Regions from separate parts of the Serratia plymuthica genome, predicted to be linked through region 1. Evidence: predicted binding sites of a transcription regulator. Region 1 holds the regulator's gene; each other region holds the start of a gene.

Region 1 (5,137 bases):
TTCGCAACGGGTGCGCAGTTCGGTGCCCTGAGTGTACAGCGCCTCGGTTTTGACGCGCATTTCCGCCAGGCGCAATGCCGTCTCGGAGGGTTTTACCGCCTGATATTGCTCAACGGCCGGATGGCTGGCGGAGCCGCACAGCGGGCAGGGCTCGCCGCTTTGCAACAGCGCGCGCTCGGCTTCCAGGCTGACGATGCGCTTTTCCAGCTCAAGGGCTTTTTCCACGTCCAACTGATGCGCTTTTTGCTGCTTGTAGTGCCGCCGCGTTTCTTCCAGTTGTTGCTCATGTTCGCCAAGCTGTGCCTGACGGGCGGTAAACTCTTTGCGCTGTTGTTCGAGCCGCTCATTGGTTTGGCGGAACAGCGAGGAGAGGGTGAACAGTTGCTGGCGTGCCGGGCGCAGTTCGGCCAACGCGGCCTGACGCTGGCGCAGCGCCGCCAGCGGTGACTGCGCTTCCAGCGCATTTTGCTGTTGTTGCCGTGCCATCAGCGCTGCGGTAAGGCCGTTAAGCGTCTCCTGATGCTGCCCGGCCTGCGCGGTCAGTTGGCTGCGTTGAACGTTTAACTGCTCCAGATCCGTTTTCTGCTGATGGCACTGGCGGGCGGCGTTGTCGCACGCCTGCTGCAATTCCGTCTGCGTTTTTTGCAACTGGGCAATCTGGTGGTCGAGCGGGACGACCTGCTCGTCGATCAGCCGCTGCTGAGTCTGCTGGCGTTCGGCCTGCGCCTGCTGCTCGGCGCGCGCTTTTTCCACCGCCTGCTGCAATGGCGCCATCTGCGCAAGCTGATGCTCCTGCTGCTGCGCCATTTGGGCGATCTGCTGTTGCAGCGCCTGCTGCTCGCTGCGGCAGCGGTGACGATCGTTATGCAGCGGCCGCAATTTCTCCGCCGGTTCGCTGCGCGCCAACTGCTGCAACTGCGGTTCGGCCGCCGCCAGCTCCTGTTGCACGACGGCCAACTGGCGTTGGTATTCCTGCTGCCGGTGCTGCGTTTGCTGCCACTGTTGCAGCCAGTTCAGTGCCTGTTGCTGTTGCCGGGCCTGCTCGCTGAGGGCGGTTTCCTGCGCGCTCAGCTCAACCAACTGGTTCTCCAGTTGCTGACGCTGTTCGTCATTCAGCAGTTCAATGCCGCTGGCGCGTTGATGCAAGGCGTCCAGATCGGCTTTAGCCTGTTTGTGCTGCTCGAAAACCCGTTCGGAAAGCTGGCCGTAAATCTCGGTGCCGGTCAGCTCTTCCAGCAGTTCGGCCCGGTCATTGGCATCGGCATTGAGGAAGGCGGCGAATTGCCCCTGAGACAGCATCATCGATTTGGTGAAGCGGCCGAAATCCAGCCCGGTGATTGCGGCGGTCAAATCCAGCTTGTCGCGGACTTTATCCGCCAGGATTTTACCGTCTTCACGCAGTGCCAGTTCCACCTTTGGCGCTTGCAGGTTGCCGTCCGGCGCGTTTTTGGCGCGGCGCTGGCTCCAGAAGGCGCGGTAGCCGACGCCCTTGACCTCAAATTCGACCTCCGCCAGCGATTCGGCGGTGTGGCGCGTCATCAGCTCATTTTGGCTGGGCGTCACGTTAAGGCGCGGTGTCTGGTGGTACAGCGCCAGACAGATGGCATCCAGCAGGGTGGTTTTGCCCGCGCCGGTTGGCCCGGTGATGGCGAACAGCCCATTGCTGGCAAAAGGCTCAGCGGTGAAATCGATCTTCCACTCGCCCTGCAATGAATTGAGGTTTTTCAGCCGCAGGCTCAGGATTTTCATTGGGTCGGCTCCTCGTCGTTGTGCCGTACGGCCTCGACCACCTGATGGAACATTTGGCGCATCCGCTGTTGGCGGGGCTCTGTGATTTCCGTCTCTTGCGCCAGCCGCCGCTCGAAGACCTCATCGACGCTCAGTTCATTGAGCGTTTCCTTGTCCTGCTGTTCAATGGCCTGGCGGCGCTGCTCTTTACTGCGGCGCAGCAATACCACCTCCACCGGCAGTTGATCCGCCAGCAGCTGGATACGGCGTTGAATGTCGCTGAGATAGTCTTGCGTGGCCACTTCGATATCCAGCCACACCGGCAGTTCCCCCCGATAATCGGCGAACTGCCGCAATTGTTGTTCGATCTGCGCCAAATCGCCCTTGATGAGTTGCATCGGTTGGAAACTGGGGATATCCAGTGCGGTGACCTGTTGCAGGGCGCCTTCGGCGAAATCCACCATAAACACGCTTTTGGGTTTGCCCAGCTCATCGAAACTGAGCGGGATAGGCGAACCGCTGTAGCGGATATGCTCGGATTTGGCGACGTTTTGCGCCCGGTGAATATGCCCCAACGCAATGTAATCGGCCGGCGGAAACGCCTGCGCCGGGAAGGCATCCAGCGTGCCGATGTAAATATCGCGCACCGAATCGGAGGTGGTAACCCCCACGGTGGTCAGGTGGCCGGTGGCAACGATAGGCAGCGCCAGACCGAGCGCGTCGCGACGCGCGCAGGCTGCCTGGTAAAGCTGCCGGTAGTGTTCCGCAATCGCCTCTTGCAGCGCCTGCTGTTTTTGCCCACCCGATTCGCCGGCGCGGCTGGTGAGCAGGTCACGCGGGCGCAGGAACGGGATGGCGCACAGCACCGCACCCGGTTGGCCGTCGCGTTGGTTCAGGACCAGGATTTGCTGTTCGATTTCAGTCTGCGCGTTGGCGATCACGGTCGTATTCAGGCAGGAAAGCAATTCACGCGATTCATTCAGGGTTGCCACGGAGTCGTGGTTACCGCCCAGCACCACCAGCTGGCAACCGGTGCGCTGCAGCTCGACCACAAAGCGGTTATACAGCTCGCGGGCATAGCTTGGCGGCGAGCCGGTGTCGAACAGATCCCCGGCGACGATCAGCGCATCCACTCGTTGCTGCTCTATTTGCTCGATCAGCCAGCGTAAAAAAGCCTGGTGCTCGGCGGCGCGGCTTTTGGTGAAAAAGTACTGGCCAAGATGCCAGTCAGAGGTGTGGATCAGGCGCATGACACTCCCGGGGCGATAAGCTGATGGCGGTGATTATAAAGGGGGCAGACTCTCCTGTCGTGACGCAATGATTATGACAACTGAATGATTTTTCTTTGAAGCTGGAAATAATCGCTATGCTTACTGGCTATAACAGGCTGTTTTTTTCATAAAAGTGTCACAAAACTGACGCATAATGGCGCCCGCAATCAACTGTGATCGCTAACACATTGGCAGGATTGACGATGGCAAGACGCATACTGGTGGTGGAAGACGAAGCGCCGATCCGTGAGATGGTGTGCTTTGTGTTGGAACAGAATGGTTACCAACCGTTGGAAGCCGAGGATTATGACAGCGCCGTGACGCGCCTGTCTGAGCCGTTCCCTGATTTGGTGTTGCTCGACTGGATGTTACCCGGCGGTTCCGGTATCCAGTTTATCAAACACATGAAGCGCGAGGCGCTGACCCGCGATATTCCGGTGATGATGCTGACGGCGCGCGGTGAAGAAGAAGACCGGGTGCGCGGTCTGGAAGTGGGTGCGGACGATTACATTACCAAGCCGTTCTCGCCGAAAGAGCTGGTGGCGCGCATCAAGGCGGTAATGCGCCGCATTTCACCGATGGCGGTGGAAGAAGTGATTGAAATGCAAGGGCTGAGCCTGGACCCTTCGTCACACCGCGTAATGGCTAATGAACAGGCGCTGGATATGGGGCCGACCGAGTTCAAACTGCTGCATTTCTTTATGACCCATCCGGAACGTGTTTATAGCCGCGAACAGTTGCTTAATCACGTTTGGGGCACTAACGTTTATGTGGAAGACCGCACCGTTGACGTGCATATCCGCCGGCTCCGTAAGGCGTTAGAGACCACTGGTCATGACAAAATGGTTCAAACCGTTCGGGGCACCGGCTACCGATTCTCAACGCGTTACTGATCGCGTCGCGCTGGAGAATATGCTGTGCTAGAACGCCTTTCCTGGAAGAGGCTGGCCCTGGAGCTGGCTCTTTTCTGTTTACCTGCCTTGTTGCTGGGGCTGATTTTCGGCTATCTGCCCTGGCTGCTGCTGGCCGCCGTGCTGGCGGCGCTGGTATGGAATTTCTACAACCAACTCAAACTTTCCCACTGGTTGTGGGTCGATCGCAGCATGACGCCGCCGCCCGGGCGCTGGAGCTGGGAACCGCTGTTTTACGGCCTGTACCAGATGCAGCAGCGCAACCGTCGTCGTCGTCGTGAACTGGCGTTGTTGATCAAACGCTTTCGCAGCGGCGCGGAATCGCTGCCCGATGCGGTGGTGATGACCACCGTTGAAGGCAATATCTTCTGGTGCAATGGGCTGGCGCAACATCTGCTGGGATTCCGTTGGCCGGAAGACAACGGCCAACACATCCTTAACCTGCTGCGTTACCCGGAGTTCAGCCACTATCTGCAACGGCAGGAGTTCACCCGGCCGCTGACGCTGCAACTCAATAACGAGCACTACGTCGAGTTCCGCGTGATGCCCTATTCGGAAGGGCAACTGTTGATGGTGGCGCGCGACGTCACCCAAATGCGCCAGCTGGAAGGCGCGCGCCGCAACTTCTTCGCCAACGTCAGCCATGAGCTGCGTACCCCGCTGACGGTATTGCAGGGCTACCTGGAGATGATGAGCGACGAGGAGCTGGACGGCTCGCTGCGCGGCAAGGCGTTGGGGACCATGCAGGAGCAGACCCGGCGCATGGACGGGCTGGTCAAACAGCTGCTGACGCTGTCGCGCATTGAGGCGGCACCTAACGTCGATATGAACGAGCGGGTCGATATTCCGCTGATGCTGCGGGTGTTGCAGCGTGAGGCGCAGTCGCTGAGTGGCGGCAACCACGAGATTAGCTTCCGGGTGAATGAGCAGCTCAAGGTGTTCGGCAACGATGACCAACTGCGCAGCGCTGTGTCGAATCTGGTGTATAACGCCGTCAATCATACGCCGAAGGGCACCAATATTGAGGTGAGCTGGCAACAGACGCCAAACGGCGCGCAGTTCCAGGTCAGCGACAACGGGCCGGGCATCGCCGCCGAACATATTCCGCGCCTGACCGAGCGTTTCTACCGCGTCGATAAAGCCCGTTCACGCCAGACCGGCGGCAGCGGGCTGGGGTTGGCGATCGTCAAGCATGCGCTCAGCCACCACGATGCGCGGCTGGAGATC
Region 2 (5,137 bases), 2.7 Mb from region 1:
TGACCGCAGCGATGTAAGGAATAATCATAATCGCCAGGATCACCCCGGCAGCCAGAATACCGATACCGAACGCCGGGCCGGAGAACAGCTCGCCGACTATCGGAATGCCGGACAACACGTCGCCGACCGGGGTCTGGAAATATTGGGCAAACAGCGGGGCGAACACAAACAGCCCCCACATGCCGTAAACGATACTCGGGATTGCCGCCAGCAACTCGATCGCGATGCCCAGTGGGCGTCTCAACCAGTTTGGTGCCAGCTCGGTCAGGAACAGCGCGATACCGAAACTCACGGGTACGGCGATAATCAGGGCAATCAACGACGTGACGACGGTGCCGTAGATGGGCACCAGCGCACCGAACTGCTCGGCAGGCGCGTCCCATTCTTTGGTCCACAAGAAGGAGAAGCCGAATTTCTGCATGCTCGGCCAGGAGGCGAAAATCAGCGAAACAATAATGCCGCCCAGCAACAATAGGGTAATCAGCGCCGCCAGTTTAACCAGCGCGCTGAAGATGACATCACCATTCTTACTCGGTGCTTTGATGGTCGGCTTATACTCAGCCATAGATCACTCTCTGTTTTAACCCTGGCGAGCTCAATGGGTGAGCCCTGCAAAATAGGCTGGAGCGCGGTGTCCCCGCGCCCCTGCGTTCTTTAGTACAGTGCTTTACCGGAACTGTCTTTTACGTTGGTTTTCCATGCTGCGCGCACCTGCTCAACCACTTCGTTAGGCAGAGAGGCGTAATCCAGATCGTTGGCTTGCTTGGCGCCGGTTTTGTACGCCCAGTCAAAGAACTTCAGCACTTCTGCGCCCTGAGCCGGGTTTTTCTGCTCTTTGTGCACCAGGATGAAGGTGGTGGAGGTGATTGGCCATGCACCCTCGCCTTTCTGGTTAGTCAGGTCCTGAGCGAAAGTTTTGCTCCAGTCCACGCCTTTAGCCGCGTTGCTGAAGCTCTCTTCAGTCGGGCTGACCGGCTTGCCGTCGGCAGAAATCAGCTTGGTGTAAGCCAGGTTGTTTTGCTTGGCGTAAGCGTATTCAACATAGCCGATGGAGCCAGGCAGACGCTGTACGAACGCGGCAATGCCGTCGTTGCCCTTGCCGCCCAGACCGGTTGGCCAGTTAACGGTAGAGCCTGCGCCGATTTTCTCTTTCCACTGCGCGTTGGCTTTAGACAGGTAGCTGGTGAACACGAAAGAGGTGCCTGAACCGTCGGCGCGGCGTACCACGGCGATATTCTGATCCGGCAGCTTGACGCCCGGGTTCAGCTTGGTGATTGCAGGGTCATTCCATTTCTTCACGTTGCCCAGGTAGATGTCACCCAGCGTTTTACCGTCCAGAGTCAACTCACCGGATTTGATGCCCGGGATGTTAACGGCCAGCACTACGCCGCCGATCACGGTAGGGAACTGGAACAGGCCATCAGCCGCCAGTTTTTCATCAGACAACGGGGCATCAGAGGCACCAAAGTCAACGGTGTTGGCGATGATTTGCTTCACGCCGCCAGAGGAACCGATCCCCTGATAGTTAACTTTGTTGCCGGTTTCTTTCTGATAAGAATCTGCCCACTTGGCATACACCGGAGCGGGGAATGTCGCACCTGCACCGGTCAGGCTAGCAGCAGCGAACGCGGACACGGCGGTCAGGGAGAAAGTCGCTGCCACAATACTGGCGACGGTGGTACGCATCAGTTTCATAATCCCTCCTAATGGGATATTCAAAAATCGACTTCAAGTCGTTTTCATCAGAGTAAGTATTGCTGCAGGAGGGAAAATAGGACAGTTTGGTGACAGTAAAATGTACGAAATATGACAGTTATATTACACCGTAAAACAAGTGGTTAATATCGTATAAAAATCATAATGTTAAATACAAAAACACACAATAATTAATCAATAAAAAAACCTTTGCCGACGCAGCTATCCACTTGAAAACGACAACTTTTATCCTCTGTGTCACAGTATTGTCATCGTTGATATGACCATGAAAAAAGCCGGCGCTCAGGCCGGCTTTTCAAACATAACAGCAATTGATTACTCTACCGTGACAGACTTCGCCAGGTTACGCGGCTGGTCAACGTCAGTGCCTTTGATCAACGCTACGTGATAAGACAACAGCTGCAACGGCACGGTGTAGAAGATTGGTGCCACGATTTCTTCCACGTGCGGCAATGGAATGATGGTCATGCCTTCGCTGCTGACGAAACCGGCATCCTGATCTGCGAACACGTACAGCTGGCCGCCGCGCGCGCGCACTTCTTCGATGTTGGACTTCAGTTTTTCCAGCAGTTCGTTGTTCGGCGCCACCACGATGACCGGCATATCGGCGTCGATCAACGCCAGCGGGCCATGTTTCAGCTCACCCGCCGCATAGGCTTCCGCGTGAATGTAAGAGATCTCTTTCAGCTTCAGTGCACCTTCCATAGCGATCGGGTACTGATCGCCACGGCCAAGGAACAGCGCGTGATGCTTGTCGGAGAAACCTTCCGCCAGCGCTTCAATGTTTTTGTCCAGCGACAGCATCTGTTCGATACGCGCCGGCAACGCCTGCAGAGCATGCACGATTTCATGCTCAACGCTTTCCGCCATGCCTTTCAGACGACCCAAACGCGCCACCAGCATCAGCAATACCGCAAGCTGGGTAGTGAAGGCTTTGGTAGAAGCTACACCGATTTCAGTGCCGGCTTTGGTCATCAGCGCCAAATCGGATTCGCGCACCAGCGAAGAACCGGCTACGTTACACACCGCCAGCGACCCCAGATAACCCAACTCTTTAGACAGGCGCAACGCCGCCAGGGTATCGGCGGTTTCACCGGACTGCGACAGCGTGATGATCAGGCTGCCCGGGCGCACCGCAGATTTGCGATAGCGGAATTCAGAAGCGATTTCGACGTCGCAAGGCACGCCAGCCAGCGCCTCGAACCAATAACGCGCCACCATGCCGGAGTGGTAGGAGGTGCCGCAGGCGATGATTTGTACGTGCTGCACTTTAGCCAGCAATTCATCGGCACGCGGACCCAGCTCGCTCAGATTGATTTGGCCATGGCTGAAACGCCCTTCCAGGGTGTTTTTCAGCGCCAGCGGCTGTTCGTAGATCTCTTTTTGCATGTAGTGACGGTAAGCGCCTTTGTCACCGGCGTCATACTGCACTTTGGATTCGATCTCAGGACGCTCGATGGCGTTGCCCTGTTTGTCGAAAATGCTGACGGTACGGCGGGTCACTTCCACCACGTCGCCTTCTTCCAGGAAGATAAAGCGGCGGGTTACCGGCAGCAGAGCCAGTTGATCGGAAGCGATAAAGTTTTCACCGACGCCACGGCCGATAACCAACGGGCTACCGGAACGCGCAGCCACCAGCACGCTAGGGTCGCGGCTGTCCATGACCACGGTGCCGTAGGCGCCACGCAGCTGCGGGATCACGCGCTGAACCACTTCCAGCAACGTACCGCCCTGGCGCTGTTCCCAATGCACCAGATGCGCAATCACCTCGGTGTCGGTCTCAGAGCTGAAGTGATAACCGCGCTCGATCAGCAATTCACGCAGCGGTTCGTGGTTTTCGATGATGCCGTTATGCACTACGGTGATGTAATCGGAAACATGCGGGTGCGCATTCGCCTCTGTAGGCTCCCCGTGAGTTGCCCAGCGGGTATGCGCAATACCGGTGCCACCGTGCAGTTCGTGTTGTTCTGCGGCTTCGGTCAATTTATGAACTTTGCCTACGCGGCGTAAACGGCTTACGTTGCCTTCGGCATCAACCACCGCCAGACCGGCGGAGTCGTAACCGCGGTACTCGAGACGGCGTAATCCTTCCAACAGAATTTCTGCAATATCACGTTGCGCTACTGCGCCTACAATTCCACACATCAGTTGTATTCCTAATTAAACGCCTTTCGGGGCGCTTTCGATGTCTTGACCTGATCTCGCCGGTTTTTACCGTGCTTCCCCGAGCCTGTAGATGGTGGGGATTATCCTCTTCATCTTTCGCGCTGCTGCGTTGTTGGCTACGAGTGCTCATCCCAGTCACTTAGCGAACTAAGCTCCTGGGAATTCACACTCTTGCCGCCTAGCAGCAACGCAAAATCTATTGAGGACTTTTATGTTTTGTATTGGGCTCGTAAGCAGAGCCCAAAGCAAAACACACTCGTTATTTCTTCTTCACCGGGCGCTGCCAGCCCTGGACATGCACCTGCTTGACGCGGCTCAGTACCAGCTCGTTTTCAGCGATATCACGGGTGACCGTGGTGCCTGCGGCAATGGTGGAACCTTTGCCAACGGAAACCGGCGCCACCAGCTGGGTATCGGAACCGACAAACACGCCGTCGCCAATAATGGTTTTATGTTTATTGGCGCCATCATAGTTACAGGTAATGGTACCAGCGCCGATATTCACATCATCGCCAATTTCAGCATCGCCCAGGTAGCTCAGATGACCCGCTTTAGAGCCTTTGCCCAGACGCGCTTTTTTTATCTCCACGAAATTACCGACGTGAGCGCCTTCCGCCAACTCTGCGCCCGGGCGTAAACGGGCAAAAGGCCCCACCGTACAGGCTGCTTCCAGCACCGCGTCTTCCAGCACGCTGTAAGGGCTAATTTCGCAATCATCGCCGATCACGCAGTTTTTCAGTACGCAGCCGGCACCGATCTTCACCCGATTGCCCAGCTTTACCGACCCTTCGATAATGACATTAGCATCAATAGAGATATCGCGGCCGTGCACAAGTTCCCCACGCAGGTCAAAGCGTGCCGGATCCAGCAGCATTACGCCGGCCAGCAGCAACTTTTCAGATTGTTCTGCCTGATAGATACGTTCAAGCCGTGACAGCTGCAGGCGGTTATTCACGCCTTCCACTTCGCTCAGGCGCGACGGATGCACCGCTTCAATTTTCTTACCGTCGGCATGGGCCAGCGCAATGATATCCGTGATGTAGAATTCACCCTGCGCATTGTCGTTGTTCAGCATCCCCAGCCAGCGCTTAAGATCGCGCCCATTGGCGACCAAAATACCGGTATTGATTTCAGTAATCTGGCGCTGGGCTTCGCTGGCATCCTTGTGCTCAACGATACCCACCACATCGTCGTTCTCACGCACGATGCGGCCGTAACCGCTTGGATCGGCCAGCTTCACCGTCAGCAGGCCAAT
Region 3 (5,137 bases), 2.5 Mb from region 1:
GGGCTGAGCCAGGTGGCCCGGCGCGTGCCGAGCGGCGTAATGCGCAGATGATTCCTTTCATTACTGCCTTGCAGGTTCAGGCCGCAGCGCTGCAACAGCCGGGCCGCCTCATCAGATAACAGCGCCACCCGCTCTGCGCCAATCAAGGCATAAGGGTGTTGCGGCGCCTGTCGCGCCAGCTCTGGCAACGCAGCCAGCGGCGCGTCGACCGGCGTGCCGTCGGGCAGTTGCGCCAGCAAATCAAGCGAGCCGGAGGAGAAATAAAGCGCGCTCTGGCCCGAGCTGACCACGGCGCAGCGCTTGCCCTGTTCCGCCAACCCGATGGCGCAAGCCATACCCGCCAAGCCGCCGCCAATCACCACCACGTCAAATCGCATCATCTGCCTCCCGTTTCTCCCGTGCATCCAGCCCGCACAATCCCTGATAAACCCAACTGGTGAACTCGCTCTCGCGCAGCGCGTCACCCCAGGCGATCGGGCGTACGCCCTTCCAGCGTTCGTTGAGGAAATGCGACAACTGATCGATTGACTGTTGCGGGGTAGCGACGTTAAAGCGCGTCAATAGCCCGGCGGCGCGGCAGGCGCACAGCTCGCCCTGGCAAGTGCCCATGCCCACGCGGGTACGCCGGCGCAGATCCACCAGATTATTGACGGTGAGGGAGTTCACCGCATAGCGCACCTCGCCGGCGGTGACCGCCTCGCATTCGCAGACCAGACTGTTGTCCAGCCGATTACCGGCCGGCACCAGGCTGGCGCGATCGCCGTGGCGATACACCGCCGAGCCACGAATACTGGCCGGCAACGCCACCACGCTGCGCACCGTTTCCTCCGCCGTCTGCCGGGAGCCGGGCAGCGGTTCCACTGCGGTAGTGCATGGGCTATCCAGCCCAAGCTTTTCACACACTTTATCGGTCGCCCACTGTGCCATCAGGCGATAGGTCATCAACTTGCCGCCGGTGATGGTGATAAATCCTTCCAGCCCATCGCGGCTGGCATGATCGAGCAGCACGATGCCGCGGCTGACGTTACGGCCGCTGGGGTCGTCGTCGCTGGCCACCAGCGGCCGCACTCCGGCATAGGCGCGCAAAATGCGGGTTTGCGCCAGTTCCGGCGCCAGCAGCGCGCCTTCGCGGATCAGAATGTCCACCTCCTGCGGCGTCACCACCATATTGTCGATCTGGTCATAGTCGATGTGGGTGGAGGTGGTGCCAATCAGTGAGATGGTGTCGCCCGGCACCAGAATGTCGGCGTCTGCCGGTTTGCGGCAACGGTTGATGACCATGTTGTTGATGCGGTGGCCGAGGATCAGCAATGCGCCCTTGGCCGGGAACATGCGGATGCGCAGATCGGCGTATTCCGCAATCTGCTGGCCCCAGATGCCGGCGGCGTTGACCACCACCTCGGCGTGGATATCGTAGCGGCGCGCAGCTTGATGGTCGAAAACGCGCACGCCGGTCACGCGGTCACCCACGCGCAACAAACCGACCACCTGATGATAGGTCAGGATCTGTGCGCCATGCTCGCGGGCATCGAGCATATTGGCGGCGGTCAGGCGGAACGGGTCGACGGTGCCATCCGGCACCCGCACGGCGCCGATCAGCGCCGGGTTAGCCGCCGGCTCCAGGCGCAACGCCAGTTGCGGATCAATGGCTTCGGCGTTGATGCCGGCACTGTGGCAGGAAGCAATAAATTGTTGCTGGTAGGTCAACGAATCCTGCGGCAGGGTAATGAACAGCCCATCGGTACGCTCGATGCAGTGATGCGCGATGTGCTTGAGGATGCGGTTTTCTTCTATGCACTCACGCGCCGACTCGCCGTCGGTCACCGCATAGCGCGCTCCACTGTGCAACAAACCGTGGTTACGGCCAGTGGCGCCGGTGGCGATATCATGGCGCTCCAGCAGTATGCAACGCAGGCCACGACGCGCGCAGTCACGGGCAATGCCCGCTCCGGTTGCGCCGCCGCCAATGATTATCACATCCGTTTCGCTGTCCGGTGAATGGCTGCTCATGATGCTCCCTCAGGATCCGTGGTTATTATCCTATTGGGTCACAGTTGCTGGGGTCTTTGTTTGATAAGGAACAATAACGAACTTAAAACGAAAACAAAATGTCCACAAAAAACCATGAATGTGATCGGAATCACGATTTTTGGCCGTTTTTCTATTTCATAACGTTAACGAATCGCTCAAAATCCGCCGTAGTTTCATAAAAGTGTAACATTTGCGCCATTCATCACAGCGACACCAGGCTGTTTTGACTAGGATGACGCTCGTTATGGAACAAAAAAACACCACATACGATATCCGCTCAATCATCAAATGAACGTAGACAATCATATTGATGTGATAACTAAAAGCCATCGGAGGCGCTCATGTTGAGTATTTTTAAGCCGGCAGCACACATTTCCCGTGTGCCGGTCGACAAAGTCGACCCGCTGTACCGTAAATTGCGCTGGCAAATATTTATGGGGATTTTCTTCGGTTACGCCGCCTACTACCTGGTGCGTAAGAACTTCACCCTGGCCATGCCGTATTTGATCGACCAGGGTTTCAGCCGCGGCGACCTCGGTTTCGCGCTGTCGGGTATTTCCATCGCCTACGGTTTTTCCAAATTCATCATGGGGTCGGTTTCCGACCGCTCCAACCCACGCGTGTTTCTGCCTGCCGGCCTGATACTGGCTGCCGCAGTGATGTTGTTCATGGGCTTCGTTCCCTGGGCGACATCGAGCATCGCGGTCATGTTCGTGTTGCTGTTCCTGTGCGGTTGGTTCCAGGGCATGGGCTGGCCGCCTTGTGGCCGCACCATGGTGCACTGGTGGTCGCAGAAGGAGCGCGGCGGTATCGTTTCGGTCTGGAACTGCGCCCATAACGTGGGTGGCGGCCTGCCGCCGCTGTTGTTCCTGCTGGGCATGGCCTGGTTCAACGACTGGCACGCGGCGCTGTACATGCCGGCCTTCGGCGCCATTCTGGTGGCCCTGATCGCCTTTGCGCTGATGCGCGATACGCCGCAATCCTGTGGCCTGCCGCCGATCGAAGAATACAAAAACGATTACCCGGACGACTACAGCGAGAAAGCGGAAGAAGAGCTGACCGCCAAGCAGATCTTCATGCAATACATTCTGCCGAACAAGCTGCTGTGGTACATCGCCGTGGCCAACGTGTTCGTTTACCTGCTGCGTTACGGCATTCTGGACTGGTCACCGACCTACCTGAAAGAAGTGAAGCATTTCGCGCTGGATAAGTCTTCCTGGGCCTACTTCCTGTACGAATACGCCGGTATTCCGGGCACCCTGCTGTGCGGCTGGATGTCGGACAAAGTGTTCAAAGGCAATCGCGGCGCCACCGGCGTGTTCTTTATGACGCTGGTGACCATCGCTACCGTCGTTTACTGGCTCAACCCGGTCGGTAATCCTGGCATCGACATGGCCTGCATGATCACCATCGGCTTCCTGATTTACGGCCCGGTGATGTTGATCGGCCTGCATGCGCTGGAACTGGCACCGAAGAAAGCGGCCGGTACCGCAGCGGGCTTCACCGGTCTGTTCGGTTACCTGGGCGGTTCCGTTGCGGCCAGCGCCATCGTCGGTTACACCGTGGACTACTTCGGTTGGGACGGCGGCTTTATGGTGATGATTGGCGGCAGTATCGGCGCGGTAGTGCTGCTGTTGCTGACCATGCTGAGCGAGAAAAAGCACCACGCAGAAATCGCAGCCAACAAACGCGGCTAAGCGTCATACAAATTTCGCATTATTTAAAGGCCGCGCTGCGGCCTTTTTATTGCCCTGCACCTACAACATGGAGAATTACAGAATGCGGACTCAAGTCAAAGCCCTGCTGACAGGGATCATCCTGGCCACCTCAATGGTCAGTGCCGTACAGGCGGCGGACAAGGTGGTGATCGCCCACCGTGGCGCCAGCGGCTATCTGCCGGAACACACGCTGCCGGCGAAGGCGATGGCCTACGCGCAGGGTGCGGACTTCCTCGAGCAGGACCTGGTGATGACCAAGGACAACGAGCTGGTGGTGCTGCATGACCATTACCTCGATCGCGTTACCGACGTGGCCGAGCGCTTCCCGAGCCGGGCACGCAAAGACGGCCGTTATTACGCCATCGACTTTACCCTGGCGGAAATCAAGTCGCTGAAGTTCACGGAAGGCTTTGAGATCGAAAACGGCAAAAAGGTGCAGGGCTACCCTGGCCGCTTCCCGATGGGCAAATCGGACTTCCGCGTCCATACCTTCCAGGAAGAGATCGAATTTGTGCAGGGGCTGAACCATTCGACCGGCAAAAACATCGGTATTTACCCGGAAATCAAGGCGCCGTGGTTCCACAAGCAGGAAAGCAAGGATATCTCCAGCAAAGTGCTGGCGGTGTTGAAGCAGTATGGTTACACCGGCAAGGGCGACAATGTTTATCTGCAATGCTTCGACGCCAACGAACTGAAGCGGATTAAAACCGAACTGGAACCGAAGATGGGCATGGATCTGAAGCTGATCCAACTGATCGCCTACAACAAGTGGCAGGAAACCTATGAGCAGAAAGCCGACGGCAAATGGGTGGAATACGACTATGACTGGATGTTCAAGCCGGGCGCGATGAAGCAGATTGCCCAGTACGCCGACGGCATCGGGCCGGACTACCACATGCTGGTGGAAGCGGAGAAATCCAAACCGGGCCACGTGGTGCTGACCGATATGGTGAAAGAAGCCCATGCCAACAAGCTGGCGGTGCATCCGTTCACCATCCGCGCCGATGCGCTGCCAAACTACGTGACCGACGTGAATCAGTTGTACGACGTGATTTACAACCAGGCGGGCGTTGATGGCGTGTTCACCGACTTCCCCGACAAGGGCGTGCAGTTCCTGCAAAAGCAGGGCCAGCACAAGTAACCCGGACAAGGGCGCCGCAAGGCGCCCTTGTTGTTTCAGAGATACATCTTGCGCAGGTAGTGCGGCACCGCATCGTCGGCATTGGAGCCAATCACTTCCAGCTCCGGCAGCTTGTCTTTCAGGCGCTGGTGCGCGTCGCGCATAATGCAGCCCTTGCCGGCCATCGCCAGCATTTCCAGATCATTCATGCCGTCACCGAAAGCGATGCACTCTTTCAGCGAATAGCCGATGATTTTGGCCACTTCTT
Region 4 (5,137 bases), 2.5 Mb from region 1:
CCGATCATCATCCAGCAGATTTTCGACATTATTCAGCAGCTGCGCGAAGAGGGCATGACCATCTTCCTGGTGGAGCAAAACGCCAATCAGGCGCTGAAATTGGCGGATCGCGGTTATGTACTGGAAAACGGGCGCGTGGTGTTGGAAGATACGGGAGCCGCATTGTTAGCAAACGAAGCAGTTCGCTCCGCCTACCTGGGCGGCTGAAATACCCGTCGTTTTTCAAGCTGCAGCGTTGTTGGCTGCACTCACTCCCCTGTGGGGGCTAATGGGGTCGCCCGAGTAGCTCGGTCGCCGCGTACCCTGCCCCTACAAAATTTATAACGATTACGAGAATAAGAAATGAAGACAGAAGGGTTACTCGCGCAGCGCATCGTCAACGTAAAAAGCTCGGCAATCCGTGAATTGCTCAAGCACAGTAAGATGGAAAACGTCATTTCGCTGGCGGGCGGCATCCCCTCTGATGCCCTGTTTGATTTTGAAGGGCTCAGCATTGCCACCCATCAGGCGATCACCGAGCAGCCAAAAAGCGCCTTCCAGTATGGCCTGACCGAAGGCAGCCCGCTGCTGCGTGAACGCATTTGCGCGCTGTGCGCCGAGCGCGGCGTTGTCGCCACGGCAGAAGAAGTGATGGTGACCGCCGGCTCCCAGCAGGCGTTGGATCTGGTGATGCGCGCTATCGTCAACCCAGGCGACGTGTTTGTGGTGGAGCGCCCGACCTATCTGGCGGCGCTGCAGACGCTGGAGCTGGCGGAAGCCAACATCATGTCGGTGTCATCCGACAGCGACGGCATGGTGGTTGAAGAGCTTGCCGAGCTGCTGAAAACCCAGCGCATCAAGGGCGTGTACGTGGTGCCGAACTTTGGCAACCCAAGCGGCCTCACGCTGAGCGCACCGCGCCGCGAACTGCTGGTGAAACTGGCGGCCGAGCACAACTTCCTGATTATCGAAGATGATCCGTACGGCGAGCTGCGCTTTACCGATGAGCGTAACGCCACGCTGCATCAGGTTTCGCAGCGGGTGCTGGGCCATACCGATAACATTATCTACACCTCGACCTTCTCCAAGATCCTGGCGCCGGGCTTGCGCCTGGGCTGGGCTATTTTGCCTGAGTTCCTGCTGCACAAAGTGGCGATCATCAAACAGGCTGCGGATCTGCACGCCAGCGCGCTGTCGCAGAGCATCGTCGAATGCTACCTGGGTCTGGATCGTCTGCCGGGGCAGATCGAAAAGATCCGCGCCGCCTACAAGCAAAAGGGCGAGATCCTGGCTGCGCTGGTGGAGAAAGAGCTGGGTGATCACATCACCTTTGATATGCCGAAGGGCGGCATGTTCCTGTGGGCGCGTTTCCGTCAGCCGTTCAACGCCACCGAATGGCTGAAAACCACCCTGCAACAGGGCGTGGTGTTCGTGCCGGGGGAATATTTCTTCTCCGATAACCCGGATCGCTCAACCTTCCGTTTGTCGTTCGCCACCGCCACTGAACAACAGATGCAGGAAGCGGTCGCCCGCCTGCGTCGTTCACTGTAATCCCCGCGGCGGCGGGGAGATTCTCCTCGTCGCCGACATCAAACCGCAACCTGCACTTCACTTCTCTGTCACCTTGCTGTCATTTTTTAGTTATTTTTCTGTCATCCGAGCATGGCATGTTAGCTTCCGAACAAAAAACTGATTCTTTTCGCTCACGCGCTTATTGCCCCAAGAGATTTCACGTTGCAGCAACGCGGCTGCGGCTTGAAAGATGCAGGGGATACACCAGCTTTTTTCAGGAGTTAGGCATGCTCACCTACGCTATTCGCAAAACTACGCTGTGCGTCGCGTTGACCCTGGCGGTCAGCACTCAGGCACTGGCGGCGACCGAGATCCCGTTCTGGCATTCGATGGAAGGTGAACTGGGGAAAGAAGTGGATTCCCTGGCGGACCGCTTTAACCAGTCGCATAGCGACGTCAAAATCGTTCCGGTTTATAAAGGCAACTACGAACAGAACCTGGCGGCGGGCATTGCGGCTTACCGTTCCGGCAAGGCACCGGCGATTTTGCAAGTTTACGAAGTGGGCACCGCCACCATGATGGCGAGCAAAGCGATCAAACCGGTGTATCAGGTGTTCAAAGATGCCGGCATCAACTTTGACGAATCGGTGTTCGTGCCGACGGTGGCCGGTTACTACACCGACAACAAGAGCGGCCATTTGCTGTCCCAGCCGTTCAACAGCTCCACCCCGGTGCTGTATTACAACAAGGACGCGTTCAAAAAAGCCGGCCTGAACCCGGATCAGCCGCCAAAAACCTGGCAAGAGCTGGCGGCGGACACCGCCAAACTGCGTGAGGCCGGCATGAAGTGCGGCTACGCCAGCGGCTGGCAGGGCTGGATCCAACTCGAGAACTTCAGCGCCTGGCACGGTGTGCCGTTCGCTACCGAAAACAACGGCTTCGGCGGCGCCAGCGCCAAGCTGGAGTTCAACAAACCTTTGCAGGTCAAACATATCCAGCTGCTGGCGGACATGAACAAGAAGGGTGATTTCACCTACTTCGGCCGTAAAGACGAATCGACCGAGAAGTTCTACAGCGGCGACTGCGCCATCACTACCGCCTCTTCCGGTTCGCTGGCGGACATCAAACACTATGCCAAATTCAACTATGGCGTGGGCATGATGCCATACGACGCCGACGCCAAGAACGCGCCGCAGAACGCCATCATCGGTGGCGCCAGCCTGTGGGTGATGAACGGCAAAGATGCCGCTACCTACAAGGGCGTAGCCGAGTTCCTGCAGTATTTGGCGCAACCGGAAATTGCCGCCGAATGGCACCAGAAAACCGGCTACCTGCCCATTACCACCGCCGCCTACGATCTGACCAAGCAACAGGGCTTCTATGACAAGAACCCGGGCGCCGACGTTGCGACGCGTCAAATGCTGAACAAGCCGCCATTGCCGTTCACCAAGGGCCTGCGTCTGGGCAATATGCCGCAGATCCGCAGCGTGGTGGATGAAGAACTGGAAGGCGTGTGGACCGGCAAGAAAACGCCACAGCAAGCGTTGGACGCTGCCGTACAACGCGGCGATGTATTGCTGCGCCGCTTCGAATCTTCGACGCAATAATCCCATTTGACTACTGCGCTTGCCAGCTTGGGATTGGGCAGTGCTCGGACTCCTCTCGTACTACCTGTACGCTCCGGGTCCTGTGCGCTGTCCGCACCCAATCTGGCGGCGCTCGCTACGTCAACTGGAATTATTGAAGTGATGATTTTGGCTACCGCACTTCACCTCGTTTTGAGTCACCTGTCTTTTGTCTTCATGAGTCCCTGATTATGAGCTCACATCGTCCCGGTTTTGGCTGCAGCTGGCTGCCCTATGTTTTGGTGCTGCCGCAGTTGCTGATAACCGCAATATTTTTCCTGTGGCCCGCCGGCGAGGCGCTGTGGTATTCGGTGCAGAGCCTCGATCCCTTTGGCCTGTCCAGCCAGTTCGTCGGGTTGGATAACTTTAGCCAACTGTTCCAGGACCCGTACTATCTCGATTCTTTTTACACCACGCTGATTTTCAGCTTCCTGGTGGCGGGTATCGGGCTGGTGGTGTCGCTGTTCTTCGCCGCGTTGGTGGATTACGTGCTGCGCGGCAGCCGGATTTACCAGACGCTGATGATCTTGCCCTACGCCGTGGCCCCCGCCGTGGCGGCGGTATTGTGGATCTTCTTGTTTAACCCCGGCCTGGGGCTGATCACCCATTTCCTTGGCGGACTGGGTTACAACTGGAACCATGCGCAGCACAGCGGGCAGGCGATGTTCCTGGTGGTGCTGGCTTCGGTGTGGCAGCAAATCAGCTATAACTTCCTGTTTTTCCTGGCGGCCCTGCAATCGATCCCGCGTTCGCTGGTGGAAGCGGCGGCTATCGACGGCGCCGGCCCGGTGCGGCGTTTCTTCAACCTGGTGTTGCCGTTGATCACCCCGGTGAGCTTCTTCCTGCTGGTGGTTAACCTGGTGTACGCCTTCTTCGATACTTTCCCGGTGATTGATGCCGCCACCGGCGGTGGCCCGGTACAGTCCACCACCACGCTGATCTACAAGATCTACCGCGAAGGCTTTGCCGGCCTGGATCTGTCCAGCTCAGCGGCGCAGTCGGTGATCCTGATGCTGTTGGTGATTGGCCTGACGGTGATCCAGTTCCGCTTTGTCGAACGTAAGGTGCGCTACCAATGATTGAGAACCGACGCGGGCTGGATATCTTCAGCCACGTAATGCTGATTATCGGCGTGCTGGTGGTGCTGTTCCCGCTGTACGTGGCTTTTGTCGCCGCTACGCTGGACGATAAGCAGGTGTTTCAGGTGCCGATGACCCTGATACCGGGCGGCCATCTGTGGGAAAACATCCGCAATATCTGGCAGGGCGGCGTGGGTAACCTCAAGGTGCCGTTCTCGCTGTTGCTGCTGAACAGCGTGATCATGGCGCTGGCGATTACCTTCGGCAAAATCCTGGTGTCGGTGCTGTCGGCCTATGCCATCGTGTATTTCCGTTTCCCGCTGCGCAGCCTGTTTTTCTGGCTGATTTTCCTTACCCTGATGCTGCCGGTGGAAGTGCGTATTTTCCCGACGGTGGAGGTGATCTCCACCCTGAACCTGCTGGACAGCTACACCGGCCTGACGCTGCCGCTGATGGCCTCGGCGACCGCGACCTTCCTGCTGCGCCAGTTCTTCATGACGCTGCCGGATGAGCTGCTGGAAGCGGCGCGCATCGATGGTGCCGGGCCGATGCGCTTTTTCTGGGACATCGTGCTGCCGCTGTCGAAAACCAATCTCGCGGCGCTGTTTGTCATCACCTTTATCTACGGCTGGAACCAGTACCTGTGGCCGATCCTGATCACCAGCGACGCCTCGATGGGGACCGCGGTGGCGGGCATCAAGAGCATGATCTCCACCTCCGGCGCGCCGACCCAGTGGAATCAGGTAATGGCGGCGATGATTCTGACCTTAATTCCACCGCTGACGGTGGTTCTTCTGATGCAGCGCTGGTTTGTGCGCGGTCTCGTCGACAGCGAGAAGTAACGAGAGAAATGTTCACATGGCAGGTTTAAAACTACAGGCAGTCACCAAATCCTACGACGGTAAAACGCCGGTGATTAAGCAAATCGATCTCGACGTGGCG

What was found. Region 1 encodes PhoB, which activates phosphate uptake and scavenging genes when phosphate is short. Its sites were predicted from a motif close to CTGTCATAAAACTGNCNNAT; they were not measured.
Region 2: the regulator PhoB is predicted to act here: its motif matches at 1,772-1,791, upstream of pstS (phosphate ABC transporter substrate-binding protein PstS).
Region 3: the regulator PhoB is predicted to act here: its motif matches at 2,202-2,221, upstream of glpT (glycerol-3-phosphate transporter).
Region 4: the regulator PhoB is predicted to act here: its motif matches at 1,596-1,615, upstream of ugpB (sn-glycerol-3-phosphate ABC transporter substrate-binding protein UgpB).

Annotation. Positions count from the first base shown of each region.
Region 1 is NZ_CP068771.1:810,338-815,474, forward strand. Features, by position in the region: gene sbcC (exonuclease subunit SbcC) at 1-1,749, opposite strand, end outside; gene sbcD (exonuclease subunit SbcD) at 1,746-2,978, opposite strand; gene phoB (phosphate response regulator transcription factor PhoB) at 3,203-3,892, shown strand; gene phoR (phosphate regulon sensor histidine kinase PhoR) at 3,917-5,137, shown strand, end outside.
Region 2 is NZ_CP068771.1:3,521,046-3,526,182, forward strand. Features, by position in the region: gene pstC (phosphate ABC transporter permease PstC) at 1-565, opposite strand, end outside; gene pstS (phosphate ABC transporter substrate-binding protein PstS) at 655-1,695, opposite strand; gene glmS (glutamine--fructose-6-phosphate transaminase (isomerizing)) at 2,032-3,861, opposite strand; gene glmU (bifunctional UDP-N-acetylglucosamine diphosphorylase/glucosamine-1-phosphate N-acetyltransferase GlmU) at 4,142-5,137, opposite strand, start outside.
Region 3 is NZ_CP068771.1:3,316,566-3,321,702, forward strand. Features, by position in the region: gene glpB (glycerol-3-phosphate dehydrogenase subunit GlpB) at 1-377, opposite strand, end outside; gene glpA (anaerobic glycerol-3-phosphate dehydrogenase subunit A) at 367-2,010, opposite strand; gene glpT (glycerol-3-phosphate transporter) at 2,373-3,728, shown strand; gene glpQ (glycerophosphodiester phosphodiesterase) at 3,811-4,890, shown strand; gene yigL (sugar/pyridoxal phosphate phosphatase YigL) at 4,926-5,137, opposite strand, start outside.
Region 4 is NZ_CP068771.1:3,286,220-3,291,356, reverse strand. Features, by position in the region: gene livF (high-affinity branched-chain amino acid ABC transporter ATP-binding protein LivF) at 1-207, shown strand, start outside; gene JK621_RS15380 (PLP-dependent aminotransferase family protein) at 343-1,530, shown strand; gene ugpB (sn-glycerol-3-phosphate ABC transporter substrate-binding protein UgpB) at 1,779-3,098, shown strand; gene ugpA (sn-glycerol-3-phosphate ABC transporter permease UgpA) at 3,308-4,195, shown strand; gene ugpE (sn-glycerol-3-phosphate ABC transporter permease UgpE) at 4,192-5,037, shown strand; gene JK621_RS15360 (sn-glycerol-3-phosphate import ATP-binding protein UgpC) at 5,054-5,137, shown strand, end outside.